Regions from separate parts of the Lysinibacillus sp. FSL W7-1291 genome, predicted to be linked through region 2. Evidence: riboswitches for the same ligand, from Rfam matches in the RefSeq annotation. Region 2 holds a riboswitch; each other region holds the start of a gene.

Region 1 (4,371 bases), 1.5 Mb from region 2:
TATTATTAACAGATGGTAATGAGACAAAAGGAGATGCTTTAGAATTTGTCTCCAGATTGAAAGGTGCCAATATTAGTGTGGACGTTGTACCTTTTAGTCTACCAGTTGTCCATGATGTGTCGCTCAAAAGCTTTGTCTCTCCTCAGGTTGCTTATGTAGGAGAGCAGCAACAATTAGTAACAGAAATTCATGCAACAGCAGCAGGGCAAGGGGAGCTGTTATTATATGAAAATGATGAACTAATTCATCGCGAGGCAGTTGAGCTGACGGAAGGTACAAATGTGTTTACCTATAAACACGCAGCAACAGCTGAAGGACTTGTAAAATACGAAGCAGTTATTCAAGTTGGGCAGGATGCTATTTTTGAAAACAATAAATTAACAAGTGTCACAATGGTACAAAGTGAACCCCATTTACTCATCGTCAATGGCTATGAAACAGCTTCACCTATCGCGGCAGCACTTGGTAGTCAATCCATTGCCTATGATGTTGTCGATCCTAAAAGCCTACCAAATGAACTGTCCAGCTATTTACAATATAATGCGATCATTTTTGACAATGTGCCTGGTCATTTAGTTGGTGAGGCGAAAATGAGTGTGATTGAGCAAGCAGTCAAAAACTTTGGGGTTGGTTTCACGATGGTTGGTGGAGAAAATAGTTTTGGTTTAGGAGGCTATTTTAAAACGCCAATTGAAACGTTATTGCCTGTGGAGATGGAAATTAAGGGCAAGGAGCAATTACCTTCATTAGGGCTAGTCATAGTGCTGGATCGTTCTGGCAGTATGCATGGCTCAAAGCTGGAGCTAGCTAAGGAAGCAGCGGCACGTTCTGTTGAAATGCTACGAGATGAGGATACATTAGGCTTTATCGCCTTCGATGATCGTCCTTGGGAAATCATAGAAACCGCACCTCTTAAAAGTAAAGAAGAGGCAGTGGATACCATTCTATCAGTAACACCAGGAGGCGGGACAGAAATCTATAGTTCATTAGCTAAAGCCTATGAAAATCTCGCCGATTTAAAGCTTCAACGTAAACATATTATTCTTTTAACCGATGGGCAATCACAGTCTGGGAATTATGAGGATTTAATTGCTGAGGGAAAAGAAAATGGTATCACTTTATCAACAGTAGCGATTGGACAAGATGCTGATGCTAACTTACTCGAAGCACTTAGTGATATGGGTAGTGGACGGTTCTATGATGTCATTGATGAACAAACCATTCCTTCTATTTTATCTCGTGAAACAGCTATGATTTCTCGTACCTATATTGAGGATAATCCGTTTTATCCAGCAATTTATAATGCCGCAGGATGGAATTCGCTATTTGCCAATGGCGTCCCTCAAATGAATGCTTATATTGGAACGACAGCTAAGCAAGGGACAACCGTAATTGCAGAAAGTGAGAAGGAAGATCCTGTGTTAGCACAATGGCAATATGGACTCGGTAAAACATTTGCTTTTACATCCGATTCAACGGGTAAATGGACAGGAGATTGGGCAAGATGGCAGGACTGGGGAACATTTTGGCAGACGCTTATTTCACAAATGTTGCCAAGCTATAATGATGTTGCCTATGATGTGAGATTAGAAGCTGATGGCTCCTTTATGATTACAGACCCTACAAATGAAGCCGCATTTTTAGACATTGTAGCGGTTAATGAAGCAGGGGAGGAGTTAGAAACTCAGTTAGAAACCATTTCAGCCTCCCAAATTCGAGCTGTTGTACAGGCCGAACCTGGATTGATTTTCTTCCGTATAGCGGATGAGCAGCAGGCCATTTATCAGGCAGGCCTAAGTGTTCCTTATAGTGCTGAGTATGAACTGCTCCCTGTTAATGAAAAACTGGTTGAAGAGTTAACAAATCAAACAGGGGGAGCCGTTTTAAAAGAACCACAAGATGTGTTCCGTGACTTTACAACCAAAGGAGCGGATCGACAAAACATTGCTACATGGCTTCTTTTAGCAAGTATGCTTCTATTCTTTATGGATATTACCATAAGACGTTTTGGTTGGAGTTTCCTAACAAAAACGAATAAAAAAGAGCAGCCAATTGAGGAGAAACCTGTACAAGCAGAAGACACGAACGTAGCCCAGCTATTAAAGGGTATGAAAAAACGATCATAATAAAGTGAAGGCAGTGCAAAATCATTCCATTTTGCACTGCTTTTTTAAATGCTTTGAGGTTTTAAAAAATGGTGGTTTCCGCTAGGAAAGGGGTGCAAAGGTGATTGACACAGTGCAGCCTTCGAAAAGTGCTTCTCGGGGGAGAGAGACGCTCATAAAGAAACGAACCCCGCTCAAAGACTAGAAAAGAAATCTTCTCGCACATCTTAAAGGATTTCCAAAATCAAAAAGCACTCAGCACCACTCAATAAAGCGAAGAATTAAAGCTCTTTACTAGTACCGATTTTCGCAAAGTGCTAGCTACCATAACACCTAAGATGGCCCCGATGGTACTTGATGTTAAAAAGGCTGGCATGAAGAATAATGCGGCTACGGATGTCTCCATAAGCAATTTTGCATAGGGTACGGCAATAAGTGAAGCTAAAATACCAGTGCCAAAAACTTCGCCGAATCCTGCTAGCCATGATTTTCTACTGTATTTGTAGGCAAGGGCCGCACACAATGCTCCAATGACGCTACCAGGAATCGCTAAAAGAGAGCCTGTACCAGTAAAGATACGAATGATGGCTGTCACAAAGGCAACTAGAACTGTTGGCACGGGTCCTAGTATAATAGCTCCTATTACGTTAACAGCATGCTGAACGGGGTAGGCGCGTGCGATGCCTGTTGGTATGGATACAAAGGTAGATCCTGCTACAGCAATCGCTACTAATAAAGCCATGATTGTCATTTTACGAATTGACATAAGGTTCACTCCTCTTGAATAAAATCATGAGGGAAATTAAAAGGCCGCTTCCTTTAAACAATAGGAAGCGGCCTTGCATAGACAATGATAGTAGCAAGTAGCGCCACTTCCCTCCGCTAGTATGAACTAGATCAGGTTCAAAGGGTCCGTACATCATCATATACGTCTCAGCCTTTTAAAGGCTCCCCTAGTGGTAAATATCATTCAATTTTATTAACCAACATTACTGTAACATAATGTTAAAAATAGTCAATGATTTTTCTGACTATTTCGTATCAGGATGCATTAGATGAGGTGCTTTTTTCAATGTCCAGATGAGTGCAAGGAAGAAGCAGGCTAATAATATGATAGATCCGAAAATATATGGACTGTTCATATTCCAGTCAAATAGTAAACCTGCTAAGGCTGGTCCAATCATATTGCCAAGGCTCATGTAAGCATTATTCAAGCCCGCAGCAAACCCTTGTTCTTTCTCTGCAAGCTTTGAAATTAGTGTATTTACAGCAGGACGAATTAGTGTTGTTGCTGTAGAGAAAATAGTTGCTACAACTAATATAAGAGCGAAGCCAGATACAAACAATATTAAGAAAATAGCAACAGATGCAATAAATAAATTGACTAACACAACTTTCATTTCACCAAAGCGATTAAAAAGTGGTGTAATCACAAACATTTGTACAACTACCCCAAAAGCACCACCGACAACTAAAATAATCGCAATATCTACGGGTGTGTAATTAAACTTTTCTGTCACAAATAATGACAAGGTTGTTTGGAAGTTGGCAATTCCGAACGAGAACACGAGCATGATAATGAGCATAACGAAATAAGGCATATGTATGGAACGAGCCATTTGCTTCGCCAGATTTTCTTGCTTTTGCTTGTCATGTGAAGTGTTTGGTTTAGTAGATGGTAATAAAAAGTAAGATAAAACAGATGCAAGTATGGCAGCAACTCCTGCCGTGAAAAATGGAAAATGTAAACTAACCTTTGCTAAGAAACCACCTATTCCTGGCCCTATCATAAAGCCCAGTGACATAGCAGCACCTAACATACTCATACCTTTTCCACGTTCCTCGTAGGTAGTAACGTCAGCTACAAATGCCATAATAGGAGGTGCAACAAATGCGGAACCTAGACCGCCTAAAAAGCGTGCTAAAAATAGCATCCAGACGTCTGTGGCTAGGCCAAAACCGATTTGTGCAAGACCTGTCACAATAAGACCGAAAATAATTAAATTTTTCCGACCATACTGATCCGAAAGATTCCCAGCAATTGGAGAAAATACGAATTGAGCTAAGGCGAACGTTGCAATTAGCATACCTAGAACTTGTCCTGCTGCACCAAAAATTTTTAAATACTCTGGCATGACAGGAATAATAATTCCAATACTCCCCATTGCGATAAACATATTAAACATTAAAATATATAAAGCCGCCTTATTGGACTTCTGCTGGGTCATCGAATGAACCCCCTTTTTATAATCAAATATACTAAAGT
Region 2 (4,371 bases):
CTTCACTCCTTTTGGTTGGATATTCTTATTGTACTAAAGAAATATATGGATGCCTATTGAGATGGTAAATTGTAGATATTACGAGCAAAACAACACGATACATTGTTGAAAGTTTCCGTTATAATAAAAATAGTGACAGCACTATACTTATTTGTCTTTTCCCTATAAAATCTAACACGAAGGGAGAGGAAAACATGCCTCGGTTTATCTTGATGACAATTTCTTATCTTGTCTCACTCATCCTAACCTTTTCATCCTTTTTCGTGAATATCAACGGTCAATCTATGCTAGAAATCGCTAATCGCTTTTCTGTAGTATTTGCACCAGTTAGTGTAAGTCATGTAATTTGGATTCTTATTTATTTTTTACTCGGTTATTGGTTAGTTATGAATATCAAAAAGACAACTATGAAACAGTCTGCGCTTTTTAGCTGCATAAATATATTGCAAGCATTGATGATATACGTATGGCATCATGAGTTATTTATTGTTTCACTTGGCATTACATTACTCTTAGTCTTGTATTTATTTATGTTGTATAATACGTACCCTCTTCATGACAAAGCAATGTCGGGTCGTATTCCTTTCTCCATTTATTTTGCATGGATGACATTTATTTTTATTACGAATATCAGTTTTACGTTAACGGCTTATGGTTGGAACGGCTTTGGTCTTAGTACGCCTCTTTGGGCAGTAATTTTGCTGACATTAGGTGGAGCACTTGCGCTACATATCCGTTTCCATCACTTTGATATTTTGTTTCCTAGTGTTTTTATTTGGGCTTATATAGGAATCGCCTTACATAATGGTTTTGATGAGCTACTTGTCACTACCGCCGCCTTCTTTTTATGTGGTGTTCTCTTTGTTGGTATTTTATTTATTAAAAAAAATCCTGCCTACCAAAAATAAATTGGTAAGCAGGATTTTTCATTTCATTGCATTCTATTCTTCGTCTAATGATGTTAGGATAATCGGTTTATCTTTTGTTACAATGACTGAATGTTCAATTTGAGCTACAAGTGATTTATCAGGTGTAATGAATGTCCAACCATCACCAGCTTCTACAATATGCTCTGCCTTCGCTGAGATAAACGGCTCAACCGCAAGCACCATACCTTCTTTCATAATTGTAGAATCCCATGCATCATAGTAATTTAAAATGTGATTCGGCTCATCATGTAAAGATTGACCTAAACCATGACCAGTTAAATTCATAATAACAGTTAAGCCATTAGCATTCGCCTCACGTTCAACTGCCTTACCAATTTGATTTAATTTAGACCCAGCCTTTACCTTTGTCATTGCTCGATCAAAGGCGCTTTTGGCAACGCGACATAGCTTTTCTTTGTCCTCATAGCCATCACCAACCACAAATGAAATACCAGTGTCAGCAAAGTAGCCATTTAATGAACCAGAAACATCGATATTTACAATATCCCCTTCTTGAATAACACGTTTTCCGGGGATACCATGCGCCACTTCTTCATTGACACTAATACATGTATACCCAGGGAAATCATATTCTCCCTTTGGACCAGATATCGCGCCAGCCTCTGCAAACATACGGCCAGCAATTTCATCTAGCTCCAATGTTGTAACACCTGGTTTTGTGGCAGCTTTCATCGCTTCACGAATTTCAGCACAAATGCGTCCTATTTTTTTAAAAGCTTCAATCTCTTCTTGCGTTTTTACAATCATGTATAACGTCCCTTTCATCTAATATCTATACTTTAATATAACATAACTTGTTATGCGTATAACGATAAACGCTTTAAATATTGTATGCTTCCTTACTTTGCGAAGTGCGCAAAGAGTTATTTGCGACAAAAAAGCCCCTTCACAAATGTGAGGGGCATGTTTTATGCTTTTCTTTGCATTAATTGTGGAGCAGCTGTGAATAAAAGAACGCCTACAATTGCCGTTAAAATAGTTGCTGGTAGCATATATGTACCATTATAGATGATGGAATAGATCCATGCATTTTGATCGCCAGCATATTCTGCAAAAAATACAGCGCCAGCCATCGTGTGGGCTGCATATCGTAAAAAGCCCGCAAGTACCGTACCTAATATAATGTAAAGTGCCATTTTTGTTTTGTTGGCATTTTTGGCAGCCGCCAACACGGGTCCACGCACAACCGCCGCTAATCCTACAACTGTGAAAGCAACACCATAATCAAGGAATCCTTGTAGCCAGTGCACAATCGTAGCACCAAACATGGTTTGCATTACACCCACGAGTAATCCAGTTGTTAGCCCTGCTACTAAGCCCCAGCGAAATGCTATTAACATAATAGGTACCATGACTAGACTAACAGAGCCACCTTGTGCCCATACTTTAAAGGAAACCTGATCAAGCACAAGACCGATTGCTGCAAATATCGCAATCTCCACAAGCATTAATAGTCTTTTTTTGTCCATATATATTCTCTCCTTTGTTCCGATGTAGGATACAAGAGCAGGAATAGAAATGCGCTGATATGTCTCTTTCTGACACCTTTTTATTCCCTCAAGAATGAAAAAACGATGCCAGGACAGAGCCTCACATCGTACTAGTGTCGGTTTCTATCCACATCCCTACGCAAGCGTTAACTTACAGGTTCAAAGAGTCAAGGCATTACGTGCCCAGTCTCAGCTGACATCATCAGCTCCCCTTGTGGTCGTTACATCTGAATTTATTTGAACATTCTCATTGTACGCAAAGGATAGAAGGATTACAACCTCTTCCATATATTATTTTTTTGAAACTTTGCTGTTTTTCATGCGTAAATATTACAAAAGGAGGTACAACTATGGAGAACCAAAAAATTTTATCTGCCTTTAGTTATTTAAGTATTTTCTTCGCCCCTTTTATCGTCCCATTAATTGTGTACATTATTACGAAAGATAGTGACGTAAAAAGACATTCAATTCGTGCACTTATCTCTCATTTAATTCCTTTTGTTTTCGGCATTCTGTTCTTTATTGTCTTTGTTTTTTCTACATTTAATTTGGATCCAACGTCCGGCAATAATACGATGTTGATTATTTGGTTCGTTTCGTTTGCCATTTATGCCATCGTCTCACTAGGAATTGTAATATGGAATATTATTCAAGCTGTTCGTGTTATTCGTTAATGTTTCATTTTTAAGCGAAACAGGTAGTAGTAATTGTAAAAGGAGCTGTTTTTGAATGAAAGTATCAAATGTTGTGAAAACCGCCGTAAAATTAGCACCTATTGTTATTCCTATCGTGAAAAAAGTAATGGCTGCAAAAAAAGGGACAACACCTACAGCCACCCCTCGAAAAAAATAAACAGCAGGCGTATTCCCTTGTTTTGGAAATACGCCTTTTATTTATTTCACTTCAAAGTGGGTTTGACTATGTCCATTCAATGTTTTTTCTACATGTAAGACCGCTGGCATCGCTGATTTTAATTCAGGCACATGAGAAATCACGCCAATCATACGACCAGAATCCTGTAAAGCAATTAATGTATCAATTGCTTTATTCAAAGATTCCTCATCAAGCGAGCCAAAGCCCTCATCAATAAACATGGTTTCAATATGAATATTCCCTTGGAAGCTTTGAATGACATCTGCCATTCCTAAAGCAAGACTTAAGGAAGCATTAAATTTTTCGCCACCGGATAATGTTTTCACATCACGTAATTGATCCGTATAGGCATCATATACATCAAGCCCAAGCCCACTTTGCTTCGCATGCTTTTCTAGTCTATCAGAACGTCTAAGCTCAAATTGACCATTTGATAAGTGATAAAGACGAATATTAGCGGCATCGGTAATTTGGTCTAAGTAATTAATTTGAATGTATCGCTCAAAGGACAGCTTTTTCGAATTTTGTCCGTTTAATAATCCATAGAGTTCCTTTACTCGACCAGCTTCTTGTTCAAGTAACTGAAGCTCTCTCGCTGTTTCTTCCACTTTTTTTATAAAGCCCTGGCATGCTTGTGCAAAACCATTCATCTGTTGCAAACGTTTAAATGCTTCCTCATACGCTGTACGAAGTTGTTCTACTTTTGCTTCCATCATCACTAAATCTTGCTTCTCTTTCCCTTGAAGATACATAGCCCCTTCAGTTATTTGGATTTTCAGGGTATGTACCTGTAAAGCATAGTCACTGCATACTTTGCGAAGTGCCTCCAATTGGCTCGCACTCCGTTTGGCAGCTGCGTATTCCTCATAGCTGTCAAAGCCGATTTCCTGCATGCTTGCTGAAAATTGCTGCCGCTTTTCATTCATTTTGAGCTGCAATTCCTCAAAAGATTGTTTGGCGATTTCTACAGTTAGTTTTGCATTACTTGTCGCTTCTTTTACGACATGCAAATTTTCTTGACTCTCTTGCCATGTTTTTTGCAAATCCATTTTCTGTTT
Region 3 (4,371 bases), 520 kb from region 2:
CACAAGAATTTGGTGTTCAATTAGGAGCTGAAGCTTCAGCTCGTGCTAACGGTTCCGTTGGTGGTGAAATCACTAAACGTCTTGTACAAATGGCAGAATCTCAATTAAAAGGTATGCCAAACAACCAATAAATGCTGACTAAGCATTTATAAACTTAAAACCAGTGACCGTAAAAGGCACTGGTTTTAGTTTGTTTATAGATCATTTTTTTATGCGAGATAATGACGTAAATGTAGATACAGTGTGTGCAATGTCTTGACTTTCACAGATAGCAGAAATAACGGCAACACCATCAGCACCTGCTTGAAAAACAGAATGTGCATTTGTACAAGTAATCCCACCAATCGCTACAATCGGTAATTCAGGATAAAGATGATAAGCTTGCTGTAAAAAATTTGTACCGCATGGTGGTTGTGCATCACTTTTAGATGTTGTTGCAAAGATTGGACCAATTCCTACATAATCAGCATGATGGTCTATAGCTGTTTGTAATTCTTCCTGTGAATGTACAGAAACACCAAGTATCATGTTCCCGATTTTTTTACGTGCTATTTCAACATCTAAATCATCTTGTCCAATATGAACGCCATCGGCACCAATTCGCAAAGCGAGCTCTATATCATCGTTAACGATAAACGGTACATTATACTGCTGACAAAGTTTTTGACATTGGCGTGCAAATTGTTCATAGGCTAATCCAGTTAAGGCAAGAGACCCTTTCTCGCGAAATTGAAACATCGTAATGCCAGCTTGCAATGCCTTTTCGAGGAGATGGATGGGATTTTGTTGAAAAACATTGCCTGTCCCCATAATAAAATAAAGCTGTAAATCCTCACGTTTCATGAATAATTACCTCACAGGCTTCCTTATGCTGTTGATAAGCGAAATGATTTGTAGGTCCGTGCCCGTTGCCGATGGCTAAATCATGCATAATCGCTAATTGAATAAATTTTTTAGCTTCGATAATAGCCTCTTCCATCGCTAAACCTCGTCCAAGAAAAGCAGTGAGTGCTGCTGAAAATGTACAGCCAGTACCATGTGTATTTTTGGTTTGGATTCGTGGAGACTGCATCGAAAAAGATTGTCCATTTTTGAAAAATACATAATCAATGGCATAAAGTGGTTCTGCTAAATGCCCACCCTTTACAATGACGCATTGTACACCTAGCTGTAAAAAGCTTTGAGCCACTTGTTTCATATCCTCAAAATGGCGAATGGTTCTCCCCGTGAGAGCCTCTGCTTCGGGTATATTTGGCGTAACAATCGTAGCTAGTGGTAGTAAAGATGAGCGTAACGCCTCAATAGCTTCTTGCTGTAATAAGCTTTCTCCACCTTTTGCAATCATCACGGGATCCACAATTAGTGGTATGTTTAATTCACCGATCATGCGTGCGATGGCTTGGATAATACCAGAGGAATAAAGCATGCCTGTTTTCATTGCAGCAATCGGAAAATCTTCGACTAACGCTTGAAATTGTTTTTCCACAAACGAAATGTCAATGGGGAAAACACCTGTCACGCCTGTTGTATTTTGTGCAGTTAAAGCTGTAATAACGGAAGTGCCGAACACCTCTAATTCCTGAAATGTTTTTAAATCAGCCTGTATACCAGCACCGCCACCACTATCTGATCCAGCAATCGTCGTTACAATATGCATGATGCTTCACCATCCTTTGATAAACGATGTATAGCATTAAGCAAAGCTATTTGAAAATCACCGATATCTGCAGTGAATGCAGAAGCTAGTACTGCTGCCTTTTTATAGTAAGTGAGTGTTTCTGCTAATTGGTTGTATGGCTTGTTACCTGCGACATAGGCAGCACCACAAAGCGCACTAAGTAAACAGCCAGTACCAGTGACCTCTGTCATTTGTGGGTGGCCACCAGCTATCCACTGGCTATGCTCACCATTTGTTATAAGATCACGTTCACCTGTTACAATAACGATACAATTATATCGTTGTGCCACTAGTAATGCTTCCGTCTCCAGTGACATGGAGCCATGACCACTATCTACACCTTTCTGTTGCCAATCTACATTGGCTATAGCCGCAAGCTCACCGATATTACAGCGAATTACGGCAAATTGTATGTTTTCAAGTAAGTATTGAACGGTTTCCTTGCGATAAGTTGTAGCCCCTGCCCCAACTGGATCTAATATAACTGGAATGCCAAGTGCATTAGCTTTTTTTCCTGCTAACAGCATGGCGTTTTTGGTGCGAGTATTGAGTGTCCCGATATTAATTAATAATGCTTGTGCCATTGCTACCATTTCCTCAACCTCTTGGCTATCGTCAGCCATAACGGGCGAAGCACCTAATGCTAATAAACCATTTGCTTGGAAATTTGCCACCACATAGTTTGTGATGCAATGAATAAGTGGTTGCTGTTGACGAATTGTTTGAAATATCATTTTAATTTTAGTCCTCCTTTGTGGATGGACGTAAGCATGCAAAAAGGCTCTTTTTATGTGAAAATACACGAAAAAGAGCCTTTCATCTGAAAAAATCGATGTCTGTTGCTCCCTACGTCAGTATTAACTAACAGGTTCAAAGGGTCAGGTTTTACCTTCTCAACTCTTTCGAGTCCCCCTGCAATTTTGCTTTTAGTTGACCAAAATGTACCATACTTTTCATTTGTGTTCAATAGCTAGTTTTCCTATCGACAAAACGTGACTGATGCCATATAGCTAGGTATGATAGTTGTCATGACTTTACCTAAATTAAGCGCAAACCATTGAAAATACTGAAAAAGGAGTTTTATAATGTGTCATAGCAAAAGGGGGCATCTGCCATGAAAAGACAAGATTTAGTTGCACCAGAATGGTATAACATAACAGAGGAAATTGAAAAATATGCTCAGGATGCAACGAAAAATGCTTTAATTATTTATGAAGAAAATCAAGCTGTACAATTTATTACATATGCACATTTGATGGAAAAAGCGAATCAAGCAGCACATGTTTTCACCTTACAAGGTTTAACGAAGGGTGATGTGATTTTAGTGATGGTACCACGCTCAGTGGAAGCATATATTGTTTATATTGCAGCATTAAAAGCAGGTTTAACCATCATTCCAAGCTCAGAAATGTTAAGAACAAAAGATATTGAGTATCGCATTCATCACGCCAATGCTAAAGGGGTTGTTGCCTATGAGCCCTATATTGAACAATTTGATGAAGTTGGAAATTTACAGGGCATACAGCAATTTGTCATAGGGAAAGCACATGAGCCTTGGCAGCCTTTACTAGAAAAAATGCACCATCAACCTACAACTTACATAAATCCGACCCCGACAAAAAGTACTGATAATGCATTTTTAGCCTATACAAGCGGCACAACAGGTAACCCAAAGGCAGCGGTACATACACACAGCTGGGGCTATGCTCATTTACGAACAACAGCACCACATTGGTTAGGTGTACAAGAAAATGATATTGTTTGGGCAACAGCAGCACCTGGATGGCAAAAATGGATATGGAGTCCCTTTCTCGCTACATTAGGCAGTGGTGCTACTGCATTTGTTTACAAAGGTAAATTTGATGCTGCTTCCTATTTGGCAATGCTTGAAAAATTCAAAATCAATGTATTATGCTGTACACCAACTGAATATCGTTTTATGGCATCACTTGAAAATTTACACGCATATGATTTACATGCAATTCGCCAAGCTGTATCAGCAGGTGAACCGTTAAATAGTGAGGTTATCAACGTATTTTCAGAAACATTCCATTTACAAGTGCGAGATGGCTATGGTCAAACGGAAAATACATTACTTGTTGGTACAATGGTAGGGATGGAGGCGCGAGTTGGCTCAATGGGAAAACCTACTCCTGGCAACACCGTTAATATTATTAACGATTTCGGCAATCCTGTTGCAGTGGGAGAGGTGGGTGATATTGCTGTTCATCGTGAAACACCAGCTCTCTTTAAAAAATATTTAAATGATCCTGAACGTACAAATTTACAATTCCGTGGTGATTGGTATATAACAGGAGATCGTGCCTACAAAGATGAAGATGGCTACTTTTGGTTTGAGGGTCGAGGAGATGATGTCATTATCTCCTCGGGTTATACAATTGGTCCCTTTGAAGTAGAGGATGCTTTGATGAAGCATCCAACTGTGAAAGAAGCTGCTGTCATTGCCAGTCCAGATAAAGTTCGAGGAAATATTGTAAAGGCATTTATTGTTCTTCGTAATGGTGAAATTGGTGATGAAACACTTATTCAAACACTTCAAAGTCATGTGAAATCATTGACTGCCCCATATAAATATCCACGTGCTATTGAATTTGTCGAAGAGCTACCCAAAACATCCTCTGGAAAAATTCGACGAGTTGAATTACGACAGCAAGAAACAAAGCAATGCCATT

What was found. Region 2 has a riboswitch for thiamine pyrophosphate ahead of thiT (energy-coupled thiamine transporter ThiT). Riboswitches for the same ligand answer to the same signal wherever they lie in the genome.
Region 1: linked by a shared signal. The riboswitch ahead of thiW (energy coupling factor transporter S component ThiW) and the one ahead of thiT (energy-coupled thiamine transporter ThiT) in region 2 are both predicted to bind thiamine pyrophosphate.
Region 3: linked by a shared signal. The riboswitch ahead of thiM (hydroxyethylthiazole kinase) and the one ahead of thiT (energy-coupled thiamine transporter ThiT) in region 2 are both predicted to bind thiamine pyrophosphate.

What each region holds. Positions count from the first base shown of each region.
Region 1 covers NZ_CP151994.1:850,517-854,887, forward strand. The annotation lists gene NST76_RS03895 (VWA domain-containing protein) at 1-2,126, shown strand, start outside; gene thiW (energy coupling factor transporter S component ThiW) at 2,371-2,871, opposite strand; TPP riboswitch at 2,963-3,070, opposite strand; gene NST76_RS03905 (tetracycline resistance MFS efflux pump) at 3,137-4,333, opposite strand.
Region 2 covers NZ_CP151994.1:3,873,864-3,878,234, forward strand. The annotation lists gene NST76_RS18865 (hypothetical protein) at 195-908, shown strand; gene map (type I methionyl aminopeptidase) at 942-1,697, opposite strand; gene thiT (energy-coupled thiamine transporter ThiT) at 1,859-2,419, opposite strand; TPP riboswitch at 2,556-2,663, opposite strand; gene NST76_RS18880 (DUF4870 domain-containing protein) at 2,791-3,114, shown strand; gene NST76_RS18885 (hypothetical protein) at 3,170-3,292, shown strand; gene NST76_RS18890 (SMC family ATPase) at 3,334-4,371, opposite strand, start outside.
Region 3 covers NZ_CP151994.1:3,354,745-3,359,115, reverse strand. The annotation lists gene NST76_RS16205 (alpha/beta-type small acid-soluble spore protein) at 1-131, shown strand, start outside; gene thiE (thiamine phosphate synthase) at 202-843, opposite strand; gene thiD (bifunctional hydroxymethylpyrimidine kinase/phosphomethylpyrimidine kinase) at 833-1,657, opposite strand; gene thiM (hydroxyethylthiazole kinase) at 1,645-2,412, opposite strand; TPP riboswitch at 2,505-2,602, opposite strand; gene NST76_RS16185 (acyl--CoA ligase) at 2,793-4,371, shown strand, end outside.